2 regions of the Brevibacillus sp. JB24b genome follow, and region 1 is predicted to be linked to the other one. Evidence: predicted binding sites of a transcription regulator. Region 1 holds the regulator's gene; the other holds the start of a gene.
What was found. Region 1 encodes Rex, which represses fermentation and respiration genes when NADH is low (regulators of the CRP and FNR family bind a similar motif). Its sites were predicted from a motif close to TTGTGAAATATTTCACAA; they were not measured.
Positions count from the first base shown of each region.

Region 2: a site for Rex is predicted at 1,426-1,443, ahead of ACQV1I_RS13605 (YwiC-like family protein). Genes of this name have one in related genera too.

Region 1 covers NZ_JBNVQV010000001.1:2,112,957-2,116,611, forward strand. The annotation lists gene dinG (ATP-dependent DNA helicase DinG) at 1-152, shown strand, start outside; gene ACQV1I_RS10330 (ComEC/Rec2 family competence protein) at 212-1,153, shown strand; gene ACQV1I_RS10335 (redox-sensing transcriptional repressor Rex) at 1,165-1,788, shown strand; gene ACQV1I_RS10340 (amidohydrolase) at 1,827-3,119, shown strand; gene ACQV1I_RS10345 (hypothetical protein) at 3,216-3,395, opposite strand; gene ACQV1I_RS10350 (hypothetical protein) at 3,528-3,655, shown strand, end outside.
Region 2 covers NZ_JBNVQV010000001.1:2,851,185-2,854,839, reverse strand. The annotation lists gene ACQV1I_RS13610 (MFS transporter) at 1-1,100, shown strand, start outside; gene ACQV1I_RS13605 (YwiC-like family protein) at 1,517-2,245, shown strand; gene ACQV1I_RS13600 (hypothetical protein) at 2,491-2,904, opposite strand; gene ACQV1I_RS13595 (NADAR family protein) at 3,499-3,655, shown strand, end outside.

The DNA of each region.
Region 1 (3,655 bases):
AACAAACAGATCGCGGTGTTGTTATTGTATTTGATACGCGAATTATAGAATCTAAATATGGCCGGATGTTCTTGCAATCTTTGCCTCCATATCAGGTAGAGACAGGTCCATGGACTACGTTACGTGAGCGTATAGCTCCATTTTTACAATAAAACAATGTTAAGCTCGTTATGAATTGATCTACGCTATATAGTAGGAGGGAGGCAGCTCCATGACTACAATCCGATATTACCTATTGCTAGTTACTTGTATAGGCATGATGATCCTTGGATTATCCCAAACAGTTGAAGCAAGTCGACCTATTGCGATTACACATCAGCTACAGCACATCGAGGATCCTGATGCTGTTGAACAGGAGGAAGATTTTGTTGGACTTACCACGACTTTTTTCTCCTTACCAGAAGGGGAGAGTACGCTCATTCGATTTCCAACGGGAAAAACCATGCTAGTTGACACTGGTAGCGAAAAGGATACCGAAAAACTGGTTTCCTTGCTACTTGAACGTCATGTTACAAAAGTGGATTACCTGTTATTGACAAACGATTTACCTACTCATATTGGTGGCTATGATAAGTTAGCGGAGAAAATTCAATTTGATAAGATTTACATGCCGAAATTGACAGCCTTCGCAATTCACAGTAATATCCATATATCTAGGGAAAAGCAAGTTGTGTATGTAAAGGAAAAGGATCAATTACTAGAGGGAAAAGATGTGGAGATCACATTTTTACATCCCAGCGAGAACCTGTTTTTATCACCACAGGATAATTCGCTTGTGTTTTGTCTGACCCAAGGAAAACTCCAATTTTTGTTCACCAGTGCCATTAATGAAAAAGCAGAGGAGCGGTTGCTTGTAAAATATCCTTCTCTATTGCCTGCTGAGATCATAAAGGTTGCGGCACAGGGTAGCAATCAAGCCTCTATTCAAGCCTTTTTAACGAAGGTGGATCCTCAGATTGCCGTTGTGCAAACCGGCATTCCTCGGGAGCAGTGGAAAGACTCCATGCGTGAAGTGGTGGAGCGTTTGGAGGAATCATGGGCAGATACGTATGTCACTAGCCGGGATGGATCAATTACCATTCTCTCTAATGGACAAGATTATAAGGTTTTAAAGGCAGTCAAGACCTCTATACATGATAGACAACGAAGTTAGGAGTGCAATTTATGGGGAAAGTACCAAAAATTTCTGAAGCGGTCGTTCGCCGTCTGCCGATCTATTTGCGATATTTAACAAATCTACAGGAGTTACAAGTAAAAACGGTTTCTTCCCAACAGATGGGCAAAACAATGGATATTAACCCAGCCCAAATTCGAAAGGACCTATCTGCATTTGGTGACTTTGGAAAAAAAGGTATTGGCTATGACGTAGATTACTTGATTGAAAAGATTCGTCATATCTTAAAATTGGACCAAGTGATTCATGTAGCATTGGTGGGAGCCGGTAATTTAGGCCAAGCGATTTCAAATTACAATGTCTATTTAAAAGATAATATGAAAATTGTTTCCATTTTTGATGCGGACCCACAGAAAATAGGCAAAGATTTAGGTGGATTGGTCATTGAACCGATTGATCAAATGGAAGAAATTATTAAAGAAAAACAAATTCGTATGGCGATTATTACGACGCCTGCTTCCGCAGCACAAGAGGTGGCAAATAAACTGATTGAAGCTGGAATAGAAGCGATCCTAAATTTTGCACCAACAACGATTCGAACTGAAAAAGAAGTGAAAATTGATCATAACGATTTGACTTCCAGCTTACAAAGTTTAGCCTATTATTTAAATTAAGGAATCAAAAACAGAAAAAGAGGAGAGTGTCTACGTTGATGAAAATCATTACCAATGCAACCGTAATTACTGTTAATGAACAAAATGAGGTTATTTATAATGGAGCGGTTGGCTTTGACGGGGGAAAAATTACATATGTAGGTAAAACACCTGAAGATTTATCAGCATATGACGAGATCATTGATGGAACAAATAAATATGTAATGCCAGGATTAATTAATACACATGGTCACGTAGGCATGTCCCTACTACGTGGATTTGCGGATGACCTACCTTTGAAACAATGGCTGGAAGATAAAATGTGGCCAATGGAAGGTCAATTTACAGCAGAGCATGTGAAATGGGGTACAGCTATTTCTATTATCGAAATGATCCGTACGGGTACAACTACCTTTGTAGACATGTATGATCATATGGATACAGTAGCTCAAGAGGTGGAAGCATCTGGGATGCGTGGCGTACTTTGCCGTGGAGTGATTGGGTTTTGCTCAGAAGAAGAACGTCAACAGAAATTACAAGAAGCAGCATCATTCGCATCACGTTGGAACGGTGCAGCTAACGGTCGTATCCATACAATGATGTCACCGCATGCTCCTTATACGTGCTCTCCTGAGTATATCCAGCAAATCCTTGAGAAGGCTATTGAATTAAACGTACCATTACATATTCATATGTCTGAATCAAAAGCAGAAGTGGAACAAAACGTTCAGGATTATGGTGTACGACCAGTTGCTCACCTAGAGAATCTAGGTGTATTTAATCACCCAACATTAGTTGCTCATGCGGTTCACTTAACAGATGAAGAGATTGATACGTTGGCTAAATATGATGTTAAAGTAGCTCATAATCCAATTAGTAACTTAAAATTGGCTAGTGGTGTAGCTAGGGTTCCTGAGATGCTTGCAAAAGGTGTATGTGTAAGTTTAGCAACTGATAGTTCAGCAAGTAACAATAACTTGAACCTATTTGAAGAGCTAAAATTAGCAGCTATCCTTCATAAAGGTGTATCCTATGATCCTGAAGTGGTACCAGCAGAAGAAGCACTTCGTATGGCAACTCGTTATGCGGCAGATGCGGTGTTCCAAAAAGATAGCTTAGGATCTTTAGAAGTGGGTAAAAAAGCAGATATGATCATGCTAAATGCGGCTCAAGCGCATTTCCAACCGGCGAATGACCCTATTTCCCATGTTGTTTATGCGGCAAATGGCTATGATGTAACAGATACAATTGTTGATGGGCATTTCTTGATGAAAGATAAAGAGTTAATCACAATGGATGAACAAAAAGCAATCACCGAAGTGAACCGTGTGTTTGCATTATTAAAGCAATAAGATAAAAAAGGACGCTCATTCATATGACAAAGGCTCCTGCCAAGAGCTTCAGGCGGCAGGAGAGAGTAGTGTAGGTGTGTAGATAGAGAAAAAAATTTAGTCCGTCCGTTGCATCTCTGTTTGCCACAAATCTGTAAGTGAGGTATGGCGAACAGAGAGAGTAGCGGTAGGTGGCAAGGTACGAAGCGGTGAGGCCAGACCTACCCAGGATTCATATAAATCATGTTGTTCCCAACCCTGTTTAGGTAAGGAAGGGCTCCTGTCGGTTTGATTCACACGCTCACCTCCTTGTGGTGTACTGATAGTATGGCTACTTATCATGACTCTATAATTAGTAAGTTTTCCACGTGGTTCTAAAACCTTCTTGTATCTCATAAATGTTAGGAGATACGTAAGGGAGGGGTACCCATGTACGTGAAGCAACGGTATCTTTGGTTGTTGTTGCCAATATTAGTATGCTTATTTGGTTTGGGAGCTTTACTGGGACAAGCAACAGACAAGTTACCTGTAGCACAGGAGAGCGCTAATGAATCTAT
Region 2 (3,655 bases), 740 kb from region 1:
TCGACGAAATGCATGCAGGATGGATCATATCAGCTTCTGCCCTCATCTTGTTACTTGGTGCTCCGATATGGGGACAACAAAGTGATCGGTTCGGTCGTAAACCAATTATGATTGTTGGTTTGCTTGGGTTTTCGTTCAGTTTGGTTCTGTTTGCTTGGCTGGCTTGGATTGGTTTACAGGGAAAAATAGAACTTACTTTCCTTTTTATCCTATTGTTGCTTTCACGGACGCTGTTCGGTCTGTTTTTCCCCGCAATGACTTCCTCCGGGCAGGCTTTAATGGCCGATTTAACTCCGTTGAATGAGCGGGCGGCAGGAATGGCGATGATTGGTGCGGCGAGCGGGATTGGTTTTCTGATCGGTCCAGCCATGGGCGCAGCACTAGCAGGGATTCACCTCTTGTTTCCGATTGTCGTTGCTGCTGTTCTATCACTATTTGCGGCCCTTTTGGTGTATGCACGTATTCCACGTTTTACACCGAAGTCATCTGGTGAGAGAAACAAGCTGAACCTACGTAAGCCAGGCATACGACCTTATTTATTGATTGCTTTGTGTCTGATGAGCGCTCTCGTTATGCTACAGGTGACAGCAGGTTTTTATGTGCAGGATAAATTTGGACTAAATTCCAAATATACGGCGCTATGGGTTGGTATTAGTCTGTTTTGCGTTGGTTTTATGATGGCATTGGTCCAAATGGCAGTCATTCGGAAACGCTCCTTCATGCCTCGTACCTTGCTCCGTATTGGTCTCCCGATACTAGGGACAGGTCTATTACTTCTTGTTTATATTGATCATTTGTTCGGCTTCGTACTCTCTTTTTTACTGCTCGGTGTTGGAAGTGGGTTCGCAATACCGGGTTATACGGCAGGTGTTTCCATGGCGTCAGGAGAAGAGGAACAGGGAGCAGCAGCAGGATTGACTACGGCGGCAACAGGGGTGGGCTCCTTTGTAGCCCCAATCGTTGGAACGGCATTATACCGAATCCAGCCGGAAGCTCCTTATTGGTTAGCATTCCTTGTGATTGCTTTGCTGTCAATGTATGTCTGGAGCACGCATCGTGGGCTTGATATACAACAAATAGCTATAAAAAACAACTTGTGATGTTTACGAGGAAATGGTGGAAAGGTGGTTTTAGTGGAAACTACATTTTCCATCATTTTTTTATGGAAAGTCTTCCTATCTAATTATTAGTTATGTTGTGTAAGTAGGGCTTTTCATTTTTTAAGTCATATTCCCTTTGTTCTTATGCTTTTTTAGGGTGCATTCTACTAGAGAAAAATTGATTGTTTGCACATATTGGATTTCTATCCTAATACTTTACTATGTTTGGCTTTCTTGTGGCAGATTGGTCTAAGGAATGGAAAACTGCTCTTTGGAATGCTATACTTCGCTCTGTAGTCAGGAAGCATGTAAAATATTGATTTTTTTGTAGAATGCTTCAGATGAAAAAAGTTTTAAAAGATGGATGTTAAGAATAAAAATACGATTTGGTTCGGGTTGAAAGGAGTGATAACTCTGTGAAGAAGAGTAGTATTGTAATTCCCCATGAACATGGCGGTTGGGCAATGGTTAGCGTCCCGTTTCTTTTCGGAATGCTGGCTGGAAAACCTCAGTGGATGCATATCCTTTTATTTCTTGCTTGGTTGTTTCTCTATTTGTCGTCGTATCCGTTCCTTCAATATGTGAAAAGAAACACAAGGCTTGAACACTGGGTGAAATGGGGATTATTGTATGGTTTACTTGCCGTTATATGTTTGGTACCACCACTAATAAGCAATCCATTCCTTTTCTATTTTGGACTACCGCTGTTCATTTTGCTTTTGGTAAATGTATGGCATGCAAAACGTAAAAGCGAGAGGGCGATCATTAACGATTTATGTGCCATTCTTATTTTCTCAATGGGAGGAGCGGCTTCGTATCTTTTCGCTGGTGGGGAATTTGATTTAACAATGTCAGCTATTGTATTGTTCAGTTTTTTACATTTTATGGGTAGTGCATTCTTTGTAAAGTCAGTCTTTCGTGAACGAGAGAACAAACGTTGGACCGTGTATGCTCATGTCTATCATGGACTACTGCTATTTGTTCCTTGGATAACAGGCTTTCCCTGGATGACGATTGCTTATATTTTTTCAACTGTGCGAGCTTTTGTCTACGCTGGCAAGGCCATGCGTCCATGGAAGGCTGGAATTATTGAAATAATAGGTGCCGTACAGTTTTTGATATTATCTAGTAGTTTTATCTCATGAACGAATAACATTTCCATACATAAAAAAAACGTTAGTGCCTTATTAATGGCTTCAAGCCTCAACAACGTTATGCCTTGTCGTCAAAACTTTCTCACTAACTGAGCATTTCGGTACACGGTACTCGTTAATAAAACAATGTTTGCATAACGGTACACTTCTTTTGATAAAGCATATCTCTATTATGTGGGGCAAAAAAAAAAGAGACTGTCCGATCATAGAAGGAAAGTCTCTTTTTCTTTCTTTGCTTAATCGATGGAGATTTCAGTGGAGGCTTCGATGAAAATGCCATTGTGAGTACTACGATTGCTTATTTGTAAAAAATATTTTTTTCCTTTTTTTACATCCCATGTAGTTGAATCAGAACCATCTTTTTCTACCTTAAATACCTTACCTACCTGATTACCATTATCATCCCATAGAGTATATCTAAAATGTGTTCTAGAACCATCGGATGATTGATCTACAGTAAGAGTCAGACTATTGCTTGAAGCTGTGAATCTAGGTGTATCACGTCTTTCCTCTGGATCAAGAGTTAAGCTTTTGTTATAAATAGAAGCTATCACTACAGCGGCACTCTCAGGTTGGGCTTCTTTTGCGATAACAGGAGAAGCCGAAACTAGTAAAGCAAAAACGGAAGCAATTCCAATTAATTTTTTCATTTACAAATCACTCCTTAATATGCATTTTATTACAATTAAATATTATTAAAATATTCTATAATTGTCTATATTATTTTGAAAATTAGCAAAATACTACTGAAGCCTGCATCGGATGGTCATACCCCTGAAGATTGTCGGAGGCTCTGCGAAATTCATGATGCCTCACGTCTTGATGAATTGAGTTTGACCGTGAAGCGACGAAAAAACAATTTTAATTTGATTAAGTAAAAATGCTTCCTTTACGAAAGCGTGAATTTAACTTACACAATGAATAATAATTTATGCAGAACCGTTGGAGAGCTATCCTTGTTTGGAGTCAGCATTTATTAAAAATGTACATGGAGATTTAAAATAAAGTTGAACCGTATTTCCTCTTTGGATATGATGAACGAAAGAAATTTTTTATGTTAAAGAGGGAAAAAACAGCTGTTTATGATCAACAAAGGCTGAATAGCCTTATTATTAAATTGACAGCTGACTGAATTGCGTAAAACTCTAAGGTAAACCTGCATAAGAGATTACATGGGATGAGCATGTTGTAACAATTATTCTATGTTCTTGAATGTTCTAGGATTTTTGAAAGAGGTTGAATAGATGGAAATAATACAAGATGTACAGACACTGATCAGGGAATCACACAAAAAACAGCTAAAATATTTGTTTTTCTGGGGGAATACCCCGAAGAAGGATGGAATTGTAGATAAATCCTGCTTCAGCCAGTGGTATCCAGCTTCCTTTAAAGAGGATGGAA